2 regions of the Rhodococcus sp. F64268 genome follow, and region 2 is predicted to be linked to the other one. Evidence: riboswitches for the same ligand, from Rfam matches in the RefSeq annotation. Region 2 holds a riboswitch; the other holds the start of a gene.
What was found. Region 2 has a riboswitch for glycine ahead of MWU77_RS20420 (DMT family transporter). Riboswitches for the same ligand answer to the same signal wherever they lie in the genome.
Positions count from the first base shown of each region.

Region 1 (9,496 bases), on a different contig from region 2:
CTCCCGCACCGGATGCAGCGGATCTACCTCGAGCCATCGAGGGACTGGCTCCGGAGACCTTCGTTCTTCTTGCCGCACACCAGCCGAAACACGTCCTCGAAGCACAGGATCTCGGTGTGGACCTTCAGTTGTCCGGGCATACGCACGGCGGCCAGATGTGGCCCCTCGGATACATCGTCGCTGCTGCAAATCCCACTGTCACCGGGCTGGACCACTTCGGCGACACCGCAATTTACACGTCGCTAGGAGCCGGTGCGTGGGGCCCACCGGTCCGCGTCGCAACTCCGCCCGAAGTTTCCATTCTCGAGCTCGTCACACAGAAGTAGCTGCGCCGCTGCCTGAACAGACCTCCCTTCGATGGTTTTTCAGAGGGGAAGTTCGGTGCCTGAGAGAGCATATATTCGGTATATCTATGTTTTCCGTACGGTACCGAATATTTCGGTCGAAGAGTGTGTGGCTGCGGGCGTTGCCCGCAGCCACAGGACGTCAGCTGCTGTATGCCTCCAGCGGAGGGCACGAGCAGACCAGGTTGCGGTCGCCGTGGGCCCCGTCGATTCGACGGACCGCCGGCCACACCTTTGCGCGCCCCTTCCCCAGCGGAAACACTGCAGTTTCACGCGGATACGGGTGAGTCCACTCCCCCACGAGGCACTCTGCGGTGTGCGGTGCGCCTCGCAGAGGATTGTCGTCGACCGGCCATTCTCCGGCTCCGACCCTGTCGATCTCCGCGCGAATCGAGATCATCGCATCGACGAACTCGTCGATCTCGTTCAAGTCCTCACTTTCGGTCGGTTCGACCATAAGCGTGCCCGCGACGGGGAAACTCATGGTCGGCGCATGGAATCCGTAGTCTGCGAGACGCTTGGCCACGTCATCGACGGTGACACCGGTGTCCCTGGTCAGCTGACGCAGATCGAGGATGCACTCGTGCGCCACCATCCCGTTCGCACCCGTGTACAGCACCGGGAAGTACTCGTCGAGGCGACGCGCAATGTAGTTCGCCGAAGCGATCGCAGTGAGCGAAGCCCGGCGAAGCCCGGAAGCCCCCATCAGCTTGATGTATGCCCACGTGATCGGCAGGATCGACGCCGACCCGTAAGGCGCAGCCGACACCGGCCCCACGCCGCCGAGACCAGGTACAGCGGGGTGACCCGGGAGGAACGGCGTGAGATGCGAACGAACGCCGATCGGACCGACTCCCGGCCCGCCACCACCGTGTGGAATGCAGAAGGTCTTGTGCAGGTTCAGGTGGCTCACATCGCCACCGAACCTGCCCGGCCGGGCCAGACCCACGAGTGCGTTGAGGTTTGCACCATCGATGTACACCTGCCCGCCTGCGTCGTGCACGGCACCGCAGATGTCCTCGATCTCGTGTTCGTAGACGCCGTGGGTCGACGGGTAGGTGATCATGATCGCGGCCAGCCGTTCAGCGTGGTCGGCGATCTTCGCTCGCAGATCGTCGAGGTCGACGTCACCGTTGGGACGGCACGCCACCACCTCGACACGCATACCTGCCATCACCGCAGAGGCGGCATTGGTTCCGTGCGCGCTCGACGGAATCAAGCAGGTGTCGCGGTGGTCGTCACCGCGGCTCAGGTGGTAATGGCGGATAGCGAGCAGACCTGCGTATTCACCCTGACTGCCTGCGTTGGGCTGCAAGGTCACGGCGTCGTACCCGGTCACTGCGGCGAGCCAGCGTTCGAGATCCGAGATCAGGTCCCGGATTCCGACGGTCTGATCCGCGGGAGCGAACGGGTGCAAGCCCGCGAACTCCGGCCACGTGATGGCTTCCATCTCAGCCGCGGCGTTGAGTTTCATCGTGCAGGACCCGAGCGGGATCATGGTGCGGTCAAGCGCGAGATCCTTGTCGGACAACCGCCGCAGATACCGCATCATCGCGGTCTCCGTCCGGTACTTCGTGAACGCCTCGTGCTTCAGGAAGTCACTGGTTCGGCCGAGCGCCTCCGGGATGGATGCTCGATCGGCTGCGACCGTCTCCTCAGCGGCGATACCGAACGCGGAAAGCACACTCGCCACGTGTGCATCCGTCGTCGCTTCGTCGCAGGAGATCGACACGTGGTCCGCGTCGACGAGATACAGATTGACCGACCGCTCGGCCGCCGCTGCTACGACCTCGCCGGCGCGCCCCGGAACCCGGACCAGGACGGTATCGAAGAAGTCGTCGTGAACGACCTCGACTCCCCCGCGTCGCAGCGAGGCAGCGAGCCCGGCCGCATGGGCAGCCACTCGTCGCGCGATTCCGGTCAGTCCCTCCGCGCCGTGATACGACGCGTACATCGCGGCGAGGACCGCCAGAAGCACCTGAGCGGTACAGATGTTGCTGGTCGCCTTCTCACGGCGAATATGCTGTTCACGGGTCTGCAACGCAAGCCGGTAGGCCGAGGTACCGTCGGCGTCGACCGAGACACCGACGAGACGTCCCGGCAGATTCCGCGTGTGCGCCGCGTTTACCGCCAAATATCCCGCATGTGGGCCACCGAATCCCATCGGCACCCCGAATCGCTGGGTGGTGCCGAAGCAGGCATCGGCGCCCTTCTCCCCGGGCGGAGTCATCAGCGTCATTGCCAGGAGGTCCGCGCCCACCGCGACCATCGCACCGCGCTCATGTGCCGCATCGATCACGGGAGCAACATCGAACACCCGGCCCGACGCACCCGGCACCTGCAGGATCACACCGAAGAACTCCCCCTCGGGAAGTCCCTCCTCCACAAGGTCAGCGGTGACGAGCTCGATGCCGAGCGGCTCGGCGCGGGTTGCGAGCACCGCGGCGGTCTGAGTGAACAGATCGGAATCGACGACGAACCGGTGGCTCTTGGACTTGCGGTTGGCACGACGCAGCAAGGTCATCGCTTCCGCCGCAGCAGTAGCTTCGTCGAGCATCGAGGAGTTCGCGACTTCCATACCGGTCAGGTCTGCGACCATCGTCTGGAAATTGAGCAACGCTTCGAGCCGGCCCTGACTGATCTCCGGCTGATACGGCGTGTAGGCCGTGTACCACGCGGGATTCTCGATGATGTTGCGCAGCAGTACCGGCGGAGTGAGCGTGTCGTAGTAACCGTGCCCGATCATGGAGGTCGCGACCGTGTTGCGCGACGCCAGGGCTTTCAGGCCGGCGAGGACCTCGTGTTCGCTGAGCGGCGCGTCGAGGACATCGAGTCCGTCGGCAACTTCGCCCGCGCAGTGGTCGAGAATGCCCGCGGGCAGTGCCTTTGCGACGAGGTCCTCGAGCGTATCGACTCCGACAACGTCGAGGATCCGACGCATCTCCTGCGCATCGGGTCCGATGTGACGATCGGCGAAATTCCAGGTGACGGCATCTGTCATCGCAGCTCCCAGGCTGGTCGGCGAGGTTCGCACGTGCGCGGTCGGCACGGGCGGTTCCTCCCCCTCTGTCCTGAGCTCGCGAGGCGAGCGCCTGAGAGATTCGGTCCTGGTCGGCGAACCTTTCCCCGTGGGCGGGTGGGTGCTCCCACCACTTTCCAGAGACGTCGTAGCTCACGCGGTCCTGGGTGCCTGAGAGATTGACGGGGAGGTGCTGCTCCTTCGGCGCCCGGACATGTTGGTCCGGGGCTCTCCCGCGGGACGGCGACGCATACCGATTCTAGAGCACGAGCGGGCCGATCGAGTCCACCCTCTTCCGGAGGGTGACATACGCCCTATCCGATGCGGCGGTTGATGCGGTTTCGACGGCGGGAAGCCAGTTCGTCCTCGGGCTTCTCTTCGACGTCGTATCCCTCTGCGCGCTCGGCCGGGAAGTCCGCGATACTGCCCGTCAATTCCCGGACTGCCCCACTGACTGCGATACCGAACACACCTTGCCCGCCTTGAAGCAGGTCGACGACCTCTTCCGGGGATGTGCATTCGTAGACAGTGGTGCCGTCGGAGAAAAGGGTGATCTTGGCCAGGTCCCGTACGCCACGGCTCCGGAGGTGGTCGACCGCCACGCGAATGTTCTGCAGCGAGACGCCGGTATCGAGAAGGCGCTTGACTATCTTGAGGACCAAAATGTCCTTGAACGAGTACAGCCGTTGGCTTCCGGAACCCGCCGCGCTCCTGATCGAAGGCACTACCAGATTGGTTCGCGCCCAGTAGTCGAGCTGACGGTAGCTGATACCCGCAATCTGGCACGCGATCGGGACCCGATAGCCGACAAGTTCATCGGGGACCGAGTTGTCGGGAAACAGCCCCGGCTGCAGATCCTCGGAAGTGTCCGATACCGGTACCGGAGCCACGCGATCGCCGGTGCCGGCACCGAGTTGCTGTCCTTGCGGCCGATCTCGCACTTTGTGACTTCCTCTCGCGCGCCCCGTTGTCCCTCGCCACCACGGACCAGGCGGATCCCCTCCGCATCCGATCCCGTACATCCCCCGGTTCACCCGACTTGTCCCGTAACGGATCAACCAAGCGTACGCCCTGTGTGATTCAGGTCGAGCAGCAACACGCCGACTCGGAAAGTAACGTTCGACGATACACGGGTTCGTCGCGGTGCGTCGTCGAACAACTTCGACCCGACCCGTCGGCGCGACGAGCAGATCAGCCGTCTGTTGCCTTGAAGTCGTCGGGCGAGACCGATTCGAGGAATTCCTTGAACTTCTCGACCTCGTCTTCCTTCTCCTCAGGCATCGCGAGGCCCGCTTCCGCCAGAACTGATTCCTCGGCAAATACCGGTGCACCGGTGCGCAACGCGACGGCAACTGCGTCCGAAGGACGACACGAGACCCGCATCTCCCCTTCGAAGAGGAGATCGGCGTAGAACGTACCCTCCTGAAGATCCACTATCCGGACCTCGAGGAGGGCGTGACCGAACGCGTCGAGAAGATTCTTGATCAGATCGTGCGTGAGCGGCCGGGCCGGCTCCACTCCCTGCTGTTCCAGCGCAATGGCGGTCGCCTCCATCTGACCGATCCAGATCGGTAGGTACCGCTCGCCCTCTGCTTCGCGCAGCAGAAGGACAGGCTGGTTCTGGGGTTGCTCGACTCGGATACCGACGATCCTCATCTCGCTCATAACGGCGCCTCCGTCCCGGTGCCTGTCAGTCGCGTGGTCGCTGACACGTACTGCCTGAATTCTAGTGCGCTCGTTCGTGTACGTCAGGTGCCCGAAACCCGAAGACCCACCGCTTCTCGTGCGCAATACCGCTGCAGGGCTACCTCGACGATCGAGGTCAACGATCGAGTGACCCCTGCACCGCCGACTTGACGAGGCATGTATGCAACGTCAGAGACAGCGCAGCCAACTCACGAACCATCTCTTCGGCGCGTTCCCGGGCCCCTGCATCGCGTCCCTTGGCGACAGGACCGGCGATCTGGGCGACGAGGCCCGCTTCGCGGTCTGCCGCCAATTTGAACGCGCGTAGGTGCCGGACTTCCAGTCCGAACCGGGACATTGCCTTCGCTGTCCGCGCCAGCAATACCGCATCGTCGTCGAAGAAGCCTGCCGCACCCGGCGTGAGGAGCCCCGCGCCCACCAGCTCGGTGAGGAACACGGTGTCGATGCCGGCCCGTTCACAGAGGTCGTCTCGACTCACTCGGATCTGGCGGTCGGTACGAAGGTCCTCGGGAGAAACCTCGCCCCGCGCGACCGCGAGCTGGCGCGGTCGCTTGGGGCGAGTTTCGACGGCTCCCACCGTTGCGGCACCACGGTCGATCGCCTCGAGCTGTTCCTTGATCACCTTCAGCGGGAGGTACTGATCGCGCTGCGCGGTGAGCACGTACCGGAGTCGCTCACAGTCCGCGATCGAGAACCGCCGGTAACCCGACGGTGTGCGCTCCGGACTGATCAGTCCTTCGGCTTCGAGAAATCTGATCTTCGAGATCGTCACGTCCGGGAACTCCGGGCGGAGTCGATCGAGTACGGACCCGATCGACATACCTGCCGGCGCCGGCTGGCGGGCAGCGGTCATCAGCTACCTGCGCCCTGAGTGCCCCGCGGGCCTGTCAAGAACACCAGACGGAACTTTCCGATCTGGACCTCGTCGCCATTCGCGAGTACTGCCGAGTCGACGGGCTCACGATTGACGTAGGTGCCATTGAGGCTTCCCACATCGACGACCTGGAACTCGCCGTCGTCCTGGCGGAACTCTGCGTGACGACGGCTGACAGTGACATCATCGAGGAAGATGTCGCTGTCGGGGTGTCGTCCGGCGGACGTGGTGGGCTGGTCGAGCAGGAATCGCGACCCCGCGTTGGGACCGCGCTTGACGACGAGCAGGGCCGCCCCGGCCGGAAGACCTTCGACTCCCGAGACCGGTGCTTCGGTCGTCGCAGCCGCGCCGGTGTTCTCCAATTCGTTCAGGAAGTCGGCACGAAACACCGAAGTGGTTTCCGCTGGGGTCTCTTCGTAGCCCGCGTTGCCGTTCTCGCTCACCGTTTCTCCTTATCCGTTCGATAGTCCGGGTGGTCCCGGACGATCGTCATTCGTTCGCCACCACCACGGTCGGACACGGCACACGCCATACCCGACCGTACCCTGCGCATGCCCCTGGTGCAGGTAGTCGCGGTTACGTCACCCAGGGGATCTCATCCTTCTGTGATCGTTCTGTATCCGGCGGCGTCGAGGGTCCGTTCCAAGGCAGCGTCGAGATCCGACTCGCTACTCGATTCGATATCGATCAGCCACCCTTCTGCATACGGCGCGCTGTTGACCAACTCGGGGCTCGCCTCGAGGTCGCCGTTCACCGCCACGACCGTTGCGGCAAAGGGCGCATAGACATCCGAGACACTCTTGGTGGATTCGACCTCACCGAACGAATCGCCTGCAGCGAGGGCGGATCCGGTGTCGGGCAACTGCACGAACACCACATCACCGAGCTGGGATTGAGCGTAGTCGGTGATACCGATCCGGGCGGTGGTCGCCCCAGTCCGCTGGACCCACTCGTGCTCCGCGGTGTATCGCAGATCGGCGGGCGTCTCGAACTCACTCACGGCAGTTCCTTTCGGGGGCGACGATTCGGCACGAACGTCTGTTTCAGTTTCCTGGCTGAGCGTATTGGCGCGGCTCGATTTCCCGCAAGGCGGGCACCTCGACCTGCGACAACTGCTCGACAGTCAAAGTTCCACCGCGGCGAGCGACCGTATCCACCACACCGCCGGGGATGTTCAACGCCGCAGCGAGCGTCGGCCCGTCCCCGATAGCAGTAACCGTATAGGGCGCCGGGAGATTTCGATCGTCGACAGTGATATCGCCGCCCTGCCCTCCGAACCACGAATCGACGCCGATGCGCACCGCTGTCCCGTCGGCTCCGGCGATCTGCATGGTGTCCGCACCCGCCGCACGGAGTTCCTGAATCGTGTCGAGGACGACCTCGGAGCCGACTCCGTCGAGCGGGTCGTCGATCGTCAGGACGACACCCGGCCCCGACGCGGGAACCGTACCCAGCTGGATCGACAGGTTCTGCAGACGAGCACGGGCTTCGGACAGAGCGGCATCCGAACCGTTCTGCTCGAATCCTTCGAGAGTGCGCTCGAGGCCTGTGATCTCTTGCCGCAGCGCCGCCTCGCGTCGGTTGAGGCTGTCGAGGAGCACGAGCAGGTCGGCGGGGCGGGCGGAGTCGAGAGTGTCTCCCGTCTCGGTATTCTTCACCTGGGTGGCGATAGCCGTGCCGAGCAGGGCGACGAGCAACATTGCAAGCACCGCGTACACCCGGCGCTTGCGCCCGGAGTCCGGCGTGCCCGACAGAGCGTGTCCGGAGGTGTCCTCGGCCATCGCTCACGCCCCGAAAAGTCTGCGGCGCAAGGCCGACGCGTTCCCGAAAATGCGGATCCCGAGGACGACGATGACCGCGGTCGAGAGCTGGGTACCCACGCCGAGCTGGTCCCCGAGCCACACGATGAGTGCGGCGACGAGGACGTTGAACACGAAGGAGACGACGAAGACCTTCGCGTCGAAAATGTCGTCCAGATAGGCACGCAGTCCACCGAATACCGTATCGAGCGCAGCGACCACCGCTATCGGCAGGTACGGCTGAACCAGGTCGGGTACCTGGGGACTGAACACGATTCCGGCTACGATGCCGATCACAAGTGCCAGTACCGCATACAGCGCCTGACCGTGCCGAAGGTGCTTCACCGATTCCCCTCTTCCCGAGCCGATTCGACTGTACGTACCGTGGCTGCCGGCAGTTCGAGCTCTCCTGCCTCGGCGATCGTGAAACCTACCCCGTAGAGTTGTTTGATTCCCGAGAGCCTGAGATAGGCGTCGCTCACCACGAAATCCGTCTGCATCCGGGCCTGCGGTCCGACGGCGGAGACGACGTAGGGCGAGAACACCGGTCGGTTGTCGACGAGCATCGCTCCCCCTGCCTGCCGGACGGTCACGCCGGGTCCGATGCGCACGTCGCCGACCGACACTGCCTCGGCACCGCCTGCCCACAGTGCGTTGACCACCGATTGCAGGTCTCGGTCGAGGACGGTCGCGGCGTCGCCGGTGTCGTGCACCGACGGGTCCGACAGGTTCGGCCGACCCGTCGGATCGGAAAGGGTGACGGTGATCCCGGGGCCGACGACAGGCACGCCGGCAGCCGCGATCTGCGCTGCGCGCAGCGCGTCGAGCGCCATCGCACCCTCGGCATCGTGGGCCACCAGTTCAGCGCTGCGCTGCTCGACCGTGTCGGTCAGTTCATCGCGGCGGGCCACGAGGGTGGCGATGCGTTCCTCACTGGTACGTAGCGAATCGAGAATCTCGGCGCGCGCCTGATCTGCTCCCGGTTCACGATCGAGGTTCTCGGCGTAGGCCGCGCCGAGAACGAGACCGGCAAGAATACAGCCGATGACGAGCCAGGCCCTGGTGCGTGCCGGCGATGCGGCAGCGCGACCCGCAGCCCGGTCCTCGGCGGCGGCACCGTAACCAGGATCGAGGTGGTCCTCGAGCAGCGACTTGAGCAGCGAGGGGACCGGGTTCCGGGGGATCTGTTCCCAGCGACGATTCACTCGGCTGGTCGCTCCTCGTTCGGAGGCACTGCACGGGCGATCCATACGGCCTGACCGATGTAGAGCAGCCCGGTCCAGATGTAGAGCGCCGAACCCCAGATCAGGGCGGCCCAGCCGAGTGGGTGCGCCACGACGGACGTCGCGGGTAGCGCCAGGTCGAGCAGCAGCAGCGGCAATGCGCACATGAGCAGGAATGTCGCGCCTTTACCCAGGTACAGAACGTCGGGCGGGGGCATGCCCCGACGCCGGTATACGGCGAGGGTCGGGACCAGCACGAGTTCGCGCCCGACCAGGATCGCGGCGATCCACCACGGGATGACGTCCCGCACGACCAACGCGAGCAGCGTGGTGACTATGTAGAGCCGATCGACCATGGGGTCGAGCAGCGCGCCGAGCCGGGACGCCTGGTCGAGCAGGCGGGCGAGCTTGCCGTCGGCCCAGTCGGTGAATCCGCTGAGGAAGAGGATCGCGAGCGCCCAGCCGTCCGCGTGGACAACGAGGATCAAGTAGAGGAACAGGGGTATTCCGAGAAGCCGCACGAAGCTGAG
Region 1 is NZ_JALKAI010000013.1:71,679-81,174, forward strand. It holds gene MWU77_RS22445 (metallophosphoesterase) at 1-326, shown strand, start outside; gene gcvP (aminomethyl-transferring glycine dehydrogenase) at 487-3,345, opposite strand; glycine riboswitch at 3,512-3,609, opposite strand; gene MWU77_RS22455 (MerR family transcriptional regulator) at 3,678-4,304, opposite strand; gene MWU77_RS22460 (bifunctional nuclease family protein) at 4,555-5,028, opposite strand; gene MWU77_RS22465 (MerR family transcriptional regulator) at 5,186-5,923, opposite strand; gene garA (glycogen accumulation regulator GarA) at 5,923-6,387, opposite strand; gene gcvH (glycine cleavage system protein GcvH) at 6,540-6,944, opposite strand; gene MWU77_RS22480 (DUF881 domain-containing protein) at 6,988-7,725, opposite strand; gene MWU77_RS22485 (small basic family protein) at 7,729-8,088, opposite strand; gene MWU77_RS22490 (DUF881 domain-containing protein) at 8,085-8,948, opposite strand; gene MWU77_RS22495 (CDP-alcohol phosphatidyltransferase family protein) at 8,945-9,496, opposite strand, start outside.
Region 1: it holds a riboswitch for glycine, as region 2 does, so the genes downstream of both, gcvP (aminomethyl-transferring glycine dehydrogenase) here and MWU77_RS20420 (DMT family transporter) in region 2, are expected to answer to the same signal.

Region 2 (9,496 bases):
CGCGGCAGCAGCGAGTTCGGGGCCTGCGTCGAGACTGATGGGCGCGAGGTCGAACAGCACCTTGTCGAGTGCTGTGGACAGTCCGTCGACGGGCAGTGCACCCTCGCCGACTCGCAGCCACAGTGCGCTGACGCCGTTCTCGAGGGCGTCGAGGATCTGCTCGTTGAGGTTCTTGGCGTCGGTTCCGTCGAAGCGGGCGCTGACGAGCCAGCCGGCGTTGACGTCGCGGGTGGACGAGCCGCCGCGGATGTACGGGAACTGCCCGGGCAGGGGTGATTCGGGGCGTTCGTCGCGGCCGCTGTAGAGCGGGGCAACCGTCACGTCGTCGTACGTGGTGGTCTCGAGCAGACGCTGCGGCTCCGGGCCGAGTTCTGCGGGATCGACGCGGCGCGACTTGGCGAGTACGCCCGCGACCGCTTGCTGCCACTGCGCGTATGCGCGCGCGGCGTCCTCGGCCTCTGCTGCTAATGACACGTGCGATTTCCTCCTACTGCGGGTGGCAGGCTGTCGGGCGGCCGGGGTAGGCCGACGGGGCGTGGCGCCTCGCAAAACATTAAGCCGATGTCGTTGTGATGCTAGCTGCACACTCCGGTGGTGAATCGTGGGGATCACCACAATTTCTCTAGCGATCGTTCATCACGTGGACGGGTCGGTGTGATCCTGCAGTCTGTATCTCTCCGTGCCAGGTGTGCGTGCACGACGGGAGGTAAGGTGGCGCCCTGTGATGAGGATCTTCAGGGACCGCAGGGTCATCGGCATCCTCGTCCTCCTCGCAACACTCGCCGCGGTGGCGCTTCTGCTCCCCCATCCGTCGATCGCACAGATCCGTCAGTGGTCGGAATCTGTCGACGGGCCACTGTTGGTCCTGATCTTCTTCGCTGTTCATTCGCTCGTGACGATCAGTCCGGTACCGCGCACGGTGTTCACTCTCAGTGCCGGGGTCCTGTTCGGACCCGCCGTGGGTATCGCGGTCACCACGGCAGCCACCACTGTGAGTGCGGTCCTTGCGTTCCTGCTGGTACGGGCGCTGGGCCGGGGTGTCGTGACGTCGTATCTGACCCATCCTGCAGCGAAGGCCGTCGATCTGCGTCTGGCCCGGCGCGGTTGGCTTGCCGTCGGGTCGCTGCGGTTGATCGCCGCAGCACCGTTCTTCGTCGTGAACTGCTGCTGCGCGGTGTCGTCCGTGCGCCTGACGCCGTACACCGTCGCTACGGTGATCGGGATCCTGCCTGGCACCGTTGCTGTGGTGCTGCTGGGCGACGTGCTCACCGGGCAGTCGAGCCCGGCATTGGTGGCAGTGACCGCGCTCTGCATTGTGCTCGGTGTCGGCGGCCTCGTACTCGAGGCACGTCTTCCTCAGCCTGCGGGGTCGGCGCTTGATGCCATCACGAACACCCAAGAGGATGAGACAAGCCTGAGGGCTTGATTTCTCGATTTCAAGTCTCCATCCTTGTTCTATGTACGTGCTGACGGTCGACCAACGCGGCAGTCGCCGCGACATCGATCGCGTCGCAGATCTGCTCGTCGAACTCCGCGACGCTCCACTGCTCCGCAAGTTCGAACGCACCGCCGGCGACGAAGTCCAGGCCGTGGCCGACGACTCCGGCACGGTGATCGATCTCGCATTGGATCTGCTCGAGCGGGACAACTGGAGTGTCGGCATCGGGATCGGCCCCGTCGAAACACCGCTTCCCGCCCAGACCCGAGCCGGTCGCGGTCCCGCATTCGAGCACGCCCGCACCGCCGTCGAACGCGCCAAGAATGCGCCGGGCCGAATCGCTGCCGACGGCACCGATGCAGATTCGGCAGCCGACGTCGATGCAGCCCTGACTCTCCTCGCGACAATCGTGGTGCGCCGCACCGATCAGGGCGTCGAAGCCGTCTCGCTTGCGCGCGCCGGACTGTCCCAATCCGAGATCGCCACCGAACTCGGCATCAGTAAACAGGCCGTGTCCCAGCGCCTGCTCACTGCCGGGTGGCAGGCCGAACTCGCCGGCCGTCTGTTGCTGCGCCGACTCCTCGAAAGGGCCGACCGTTGACTGTCGCCTCCCTGGTGCTCCTCACTGTCGCAGCCGTCGCGCCGGCACTGTCGTTGATCCCGCGTCTTCCGGTGTGGGTCGGGGCGGCGGTCACCGCACTCTCGCTCGGCGCCGCGGCGCTCACCGCTGCCGCCACCGATCCCGCTCAGGGTTTCGCGCTCGGGGCGACGCTCACCCTCACCACCATCGTTGCCATCACCGGCGGCGGACCGGCCGTGCTCGTCGCATTCCGGATCGCCCGGCGGCAACCCGACGCGGGACCGACCCCGACACCGCCACCGGGACCTCTGCGCGGCGGCCGGGTGATCGGCGTGCTCGAACGCGGCGCAGTCGCCGCATCGATCCTGGCCGGCTGGCCGGAAGGCATCGCGATCATCATGGCGGTCAAGGGCCTGGCCCGGTATCCGGAACTGCGCGAACCGCAGGCATCCGAGCAGTTCATCATCGGTACGTCGACGAGTGTGTTGTGGGCGGCCGCGGCATGTGGGGTCGGCCACGCCTTGATCACTTGAGTTCTCACCGACACAGCCGGACTGGCATACTTGCAGGCGCAACTGAATATGCCATTGAACTGCGGCGGGAGAGTCCCGCATCTGCGGGCGCCGAAGGAGCAACCTCCCGGGAATCTCTCAGGCCCACAGACCGCCGCACGCGAGGCAACTCTGGAAAGCAGTCCTTCGGGGCTCACCGACGGTGTAGGCGGATCCGACAGGATCCGTGAAAGCTCTCAGGTCCGATGACAGAGCGGGGAACCACCGTCCCCGGTGCGTGAAGCACCCTGTCCGGAGGAAGTTCCGTGGCTCTGACCGTCGGCGCGCCCCTGCGCGTCCAGCCTGTTCCGTCCCTCGTCACACCGTCGTCCACTCCCCCGCCGTCGCGGCCGAGCCCGAATCGACGACTCGGCATCGCGGCGATCGTGATCTCCGCGACCGCGATGGGCGCCGCAGGATTGTTCGGTCGCATGGCCACCCCACCCGGCGCCGCGCTCGGCGAGGCCCTGACACTCGGCCGTATGCTCGTCGGCGCCCTGGGCATGATGCTGCTGATCGTCTTCTCGCGCCGACTCGGCGCAATCCGCCGCACGCGGCTGTCCCCGTCGATCGTGCTCGGCGGCGTGTTCCTCGGCCTCTCGCTGGCCACGTATCTGTCTTCCACACTGCTCACCGATCTGTCGCGGGCCGTTGTTCTGCACTATCTCGGTCCGCTCATCGCAACGGTGCTGGCCAGGGTCCTCCTCAAGGAATCGATCACGCGTCTGGACGCGCTGTCGCTGGTCACCGCGTTCGCCGGGATGCTGCTGGCCGCCGGACTGATCGGCGGTGCCCCGCCGGCAGGGTCCGACCACGAGACCCTGGGCACGGTGCTCGGTGTCGCGTCGGGCCTCTTCTACGGTCTGGCGCTGCTGTGCTACCGGTATCGCTCCGACATGCCCGCCGACGTTCGCAGTTTCTGGAACTTCACGTTCGGCGCCGTCGCCACCGCCGCGATGGTCGTGGTCACCCGCCCGGATATGACGGGGATGACCGCCACGAACTGGGCGTGGGCCGCCGGCTTCTTCGTCGTGTGCGGTCTGCTCGCGCTGGGTCTGCTGGTCATCGCGGGCAAGCATCTGCGGGCCGCGGAACTGTCGGGGTTGTCGTATCTCGAAGTCGTGGTCGCGTTGATTCTCGGGGCCCTGGCGTTCGGCGAATCGATCTCACTCCTCGCCACCCTCGGCGCCGGGATGATCATCGCGGCGATGACGCTCCCGCTCGCGACCGGTCGCCGGCGCCGCAGGAAGATTCCCGCAGCGCAAGTCGGATCGCAGGAATGACAACGTCGCGGCCCGCACATCGGATGTGCGGGCCGCGACGGGTACCAGCGGAAGCGCTACTGCTGTTGGGGCGGGTACTGCTGTTGGGGCGGGTACTGCTGGGGATCCGCTACCCGCTCCGACTCGCCGGTGGGCATCCACCCGTCTTGTGCAGGCTGTGACTGCGGCAATGCCTGCGGCGGCGTACCTGCGGTTTCGCCTGCCTGGTGCCGCGGAGCCGATCCGGGCACATCGGGATCGACCGGCTTGCGCGCTACCGCCTCTGCTTCGGCGACGGCTTTCGCCACGGCCGGGTCGCTCTTGGTGGTGAACCAGTCCTCGACCTCCGCCGAGTCGTCCTCGGGGCGCTGCAGATCCTCCTCGACCGGGCTCGGCTCGAACCGGAACACGCCGTCGCTGCCGGGCGCACCGAGGTTCTTCGCGAACCCCTTGAGGGCATCGCCGAAATCGCTGGGCAGCAGCCACACCTTGTTCGCGTCGCCCTGCGCCATCTCCGGCAGGGTCTGCAGGTACTGGTAGGCAAGCAGTTCGGGTGTCGGTTTGCCTGCCTTGATCGCCGCGAACACCTTCTCGATCGCCTTCGCCTGGCCCTGCGCCTCCAGATAGCTGGCCGCACGGTCGCCCTGGGCACGCAGGATCCGCGACTGCCGATCGGCTTCCGCCTCGAGGATCGCCCCTTGCTTGGCGCCTTCCGCCGACAGAATGCGGGACTGCTTGTCGCCCTCGGCGGTCTTGATCGCGGCTTCGCGGTGCCCCTCGGCGGTGAGGATCATCGCGCGCTTCTCGCGGTCCGCTTTCATCTGCTTCTCCATCGATTCCTGGATCGACGGCGGCGGATCGATGCTCTTGAGTTCGACGCGGGCGACCCGCAGCCCCCACCTGCCGGTGGCCTCGTCCAGCACCCCGCGGAGCTGCCCGTTGATCGAATCGCGAGACGTCAAGGTCTCTTCGAGGGTCATCCCGCCGACCACGTTGCGCAGGGTGGTCACGGTCAGCTGTTCGACAGCGGCGATGTAGTTGCTGATCTCGTAGACCGCGGCCTGCGGATTGGTGACCTGGAAGTACACAACCGTGTCGATGCTCAGCGTCAGGTTGTCCTGGGTGATCACCGGCTGCGGCGGGAAGGACACGACCCGCTCACGGAGATCCACCTTCGCCCGGATCCGGTCGACAAACGGTACGAGGAAGGTCAGCTGACCCGACGCCGTTCGGTAGTACCGGCCGAGTCGTTCGATCACCGCCGCCTCGGCCTGCGGCACCAGCGACACCGATTTCGCCACGACCAACACGACCAGTGCCACCACCACGGCGAGCACGATCAACGCTTCCATCCTCTACACACCCCTCCATACGACGGCAGTAGCGCCGTCGATCTGCATCACTGTCACGGTCGTGCCGGGTTCGTACACTTCGGTCGCGTCGAGCGCCCGCGCGGTCCAGATATCGCCGTCGATCTTCACGCGGCCCGACCTCTCGTCGACCTGCTCCAGAACCACAGCGGGTTTTCCCGGAAGCGCATCTATTCCGGTCGGCAAGGCGGGCGGCGTGGCATACCGGCGGCGGAGCGCAGGCCGTACCCCCAGCAACAGCAGTAGCGACGCTGCTCCGAACACGATCGCGTCGGCCCACACCGGGAAGTCGGTCGCCGCCGAGACACCGGCGGTTACGAGTGCGGCTCCCCCGAGCATGAGCAACGCGAAGTCCCCGGTCAGCGCTTCACCCGCAGCCAGAGCCACTCCTACGATCAGCCATATCAACGCCGCCACAGCCCCCATCGAACCACAAAACGGACATGCCAGCAGCGGCGCTGGTAGGAGCGGTTCGGATCCCGGCGGGCACGGTCCATCTCGGCGGTACTGCACCGGCGAGCCGGTCGAGCGGTGGATCGTCACCGGTACCCGCACGCAACCCGGAACGGTTGTGCGCGAATGAAATCGACGCTCAGGACAGCACCTCACGGGCATCCGTGCGAAGTGGTGCTGCCGTGGAGCGGGCCGGTCTTTTCAGCCCTCCCCGGGTTCGGTGACGAAATCGACGAGCCGTTCGACCGCACCGATGAGGTTCGACTCGAGGTCCCGGAACGAGTTCACCGCCGAATACACGCGCCGCCAGCCGTCCTGCGGTGTACCCCAACCGAGTTCGCGGCACACACCCGTCTTCCAGTCCTCACCACGTGGGATGGTGGGCCAGGCAGGGATTCCGAGGGCTTTCGGCTTCACGGCCTGCCACACGTCGATGTACGGGTGGCCGGTGACCATCACGTGCGGGCCGAGATTCGTGGTGAGTCGTTCTTCCTTGGAACCGGTGACGAGGTGATCGGCGAGGACCCCCACGCGCCGACCCGGACCCGGTTCGAACTCCGCGAGCCGAGCACCGAGATTGTCGAGTCCCTCGAGTTGTTCGACGACGACACCTTCGACGCGCAGGTCGTGGCCCCACACCCGCTCGACGAGCGCAGCGTCGTGCACGCCCTCCACCCAGATGCGACTTCCCCGAGCCACGCGCGCCCGCAATCCCTCCACGCGCGTCGATCCGGAGGCCGACACCGCGGGTCGGGCAGTAGGACGAGCCTTGGGCCGCACAAGCGTGACGGGCGCACCGTCGGCAAGGAACGCGGCCGGGCGCATTGCGAACAGACGCGTCCGTCCTTGCCCGTCCTCGAGTCTGACGAAGTCTCCGTCGTAGGTCTTCTCGAACCCTACGATCGCTCCGCACCATCCCGTCGCTGCGTCCTCGACGACCACACCGCGGTCGGCGGGCAGTTCCGGGACAGGCTTCTTCTTCGTGCGGGCGTGGCCGGCGAAGATGTCGCCGCCGTACATGTCGCGTGGGCTCACGCCGTTCCACGTTAGGACATCGCCGACGGGGGGTGCTGCCGCCACGCCGAGCGTCTCCGCCCGCCGTCGCCGTATGCTGCTTCGGTGAGTTCTCCGAGTCTGACCCTGACACTGTGGGGCGGGTCGTGGCTCTCCGGCCACACGTCCATCGACGACATGATCGACGCACTTCAGGTGTGGGCACCGCTGCAGTTGGTGGCAGCGCACGACGAACCCGCATCCGTGGCCTCGGGGGTGACCCTCGAACCTGTCGTCGGCGCCGCTACGTTGTCGGCTGTCATCCGCCGGGCCGCCCCGACGGATGGTTCGGGGATCCGATTGGTCCTTCCGGCGCCCGGTGATGTGCAGGGTCTGCCGACCGGAACCACCTTCGCGAGGGCGGCGCTCGCGGGTGGACAGGGTGTGCTGGTGGGCGTCCCAGGCGCCCCCGGACTCGGACTGGTGCCGGTCGTCGAGGGACCGGATGTGCTCCGCTGGAACGTTTTCGCTGTACCCGAGCTTCCAGAGCCGTCTGCCTGTCCGGGCCTCGGTGAGGCCGAGTTCACGCTGCGGGAAGCTGTCCGCGGTGCGGCGGAGACCCTCACCGGCATCCGAACCGTCGGCCTCGACGGCCGGCGCACCGACCCGCGTGCCGAGATCGCCGACGCCGTGGCCGAGCAGGCCCGCCACCGGTATCCGGACCACCTGCCGGCGCGGGCCGTCCGAATTCTCGATTCGGCCGATCAGGTCGCAGCGATCCTCACCGTGGCGTCCGGAGGCCGGGGCCTCCAGGCCGGTTCGGCGTCTGCAGTGTCCATGCGCGAGGAGGCGTTGCGTCCGTTGTGGACGACGGTGCGCACCGCGCGTCTGACAGCAGTGACCGCAACGTTGGAAAGCTGGCACAGGAGTGACCGGGCGACGGGCAGATGAGAAACGGACATCGCCGCGCCGGGCCGGTACACGGTGTCCGTGTGTGTCACCGCCGGCCTTCGCGAGTTGACGGAGATCTGACGCGGTGAACTCGGCTGGTCGGAGGCCAGTCGATAGTGCTGCGCCGAAGGACAGATTCAGTGGGCGGCCGGTCGGGACGGCCGGCGGGGCGGTGCACAACAGTCGACCGCGCACAAGCGCCCGTCGCAACCCACACCCAGCAATGGTTCGGAGCCACGGCGTCTCGGCGAAGCCGAGTCCATCTGTTCCTGCACCAGTTCCCGGACCAGTTCCGCAAATCGTGGATCCGTTCCCGCAGTGCCGGCCCGAACGAACGCCATCCCGAGTTCCTCGGCTCTTTCGCGGGCCTCGGTGTCGAGGTCCCACACCACCTCGAGGTGGTCGGAGACGAATCCGATGGGCGAGACGATCACGGCGGTCACTCCCGACCCGTGCAGGCTGTCGAGGTGGTCGACGATGTCGGGTTCGAGCCACGGTACCTGCGGCGGCCCGGAACGGGACTGCCACACCAGGTCGTATTCGGCGACTCCGACGGCCTCCGCGACGAGACGCGCGGCCTCGGACACCTGCCTGCTGTAGAGGTATCCGCCCTCTTCTGCGGGACCGCCTGCCGCGTCGGTGGCGGTGGGGATGGAGTGAGCGGTGTACACCAGCCGTGCGGTGTCGCGCACGTCGTCGGGCAGTTCGGTACGGGCGGCCCGCACCGAGTCGGCTACCGCTTCGATGAACAACGGGTGGTCGTGGAAATGACGCAACTTGGTCAGCCGTGGAGCGTTCTCCACTGCTTCCCGGGCCCGGGCGATGTCCTCGTGGTACTGACGGCAGCCCGAGTACCCTCCCCACGCGGACGTGGCGAACACCAGGGCGTTCTTCACACCGTCGTCACGCATCTGCGCCACGGTGTCCTCGATCATCGGGTGCCAGTTCCGGTTGCCGAAGTAGATCGGCAGGTCGATGCTGTGCGCGTCGAGTTCGGCGCGCACAGCATCGATGATCGCGCGGTTGAGCGCGTTGATCGGCGAGACACCACCGAAGTGGAGGTAGTGCTGGGCGACGTCGTCGAGGCGTTCCGGTGGGATGCCCCGTCCTCGGGTGACGTTCTCGAGGAACGGACGCACATCGTCGGGCCCCTCGGGACCACCGAACGACAGCACCATCAAGGCGTCGTACGGCTCGGAGGTGTTTCCCATCGACTCGGCCCTTCTGCTCGTCCGGTTGTCAGGCGCCGAAACCGACCTGGGAATGGAAGCCGCCGTCGACGTAGACGATGGATCCGGTGGTGCCGGGCAGCCAGTCGGACAGCACGGTGCACACGGTCTTCGCGACCGGAGTCGGATCGTCGACGTCCCAGCCGATCGGCGACGCGGCCGCCCAACCGTCGTTGAGCTTGTTCATCTCGGCTCCGGGCCCGGTGGCATCTCCGGCGATCGCCTTTGCAGCGAGGGTCTTGATCGGGCCGGCAGACACCAGATTCGAGCGGATGCCGCGCGAGCCGACTTCCTTCGCCACGTATCGGTTGACGGATTCGAGGGTGGCCTTGGAGACACCCATCCAGTTGTAGAACGGGACGGCGCGGGCGGGGTCGAAGTCCATTCCGACGATGGAGCCACCGTCGTTCATCACGGGCAGGACGGCCTTGGCGAGCGCGGCGTACGAGTACGCGGACACCTCCACGGCCACCGCGACGTCCGACCAGGGAGCGTCGAGGAACGGGCTTCCCAGGCACGAGCGCGGCGCGAAGCCGATCGAGTGCACGACACCGTCGAGACCTTCGGGAACGAGTTCACGGATCTTGTCGGCCAGGCCCTCGAGGTGCTCGGGGTTCTGCACGTCGAGTTCGACGGCGGGCGGCACCGGCTGCGGCAGCCGCTGCGCGA
Region 2 is NZ_JALKAI010000010.1:51,747-61,242, forward strand. It holds gene mutA (methylmalonyl-CoA mutase small subunit) at 1-474, opposite strand, end outside; gene MWU77_RS20405 (TVP38/TMEM64 family protein) at 725-1,426, shown strand; gene MWU77_RS20410 (SatD family protein) at 1,458-2,039, shown strand; gene MWU77_RS20415 (hypothetical protein) at 2,036-2,551, shown strand; glycine riboswitch at 2,607-2,694, shown strand; gene MWU77_RS20420 (DMT family transporter) at 2,836-3,852, shown strand; gene MWU77_RS20425 (SPFH domain-containing protein) at 3,909-5,183, opposite strand; gene MWU77_RS20430 (NfeD family protein) at 5,187-5,627, opposite strand; gene MWU77_RS20435 (DUF3097 domain-containing protein) at 5,856-6,674, opposite strand; gene MWU77_RS20440 (hypothetical protein) at 6,774-7,598, shown strand; gene MWU77_RS20445 (ferrochelatase) at 7,736-8,809, opposite strand; gene inhA (NADH-dependent enoyl-ACP reductase InhA) at 8,838-9,496, opposite strand, start outside.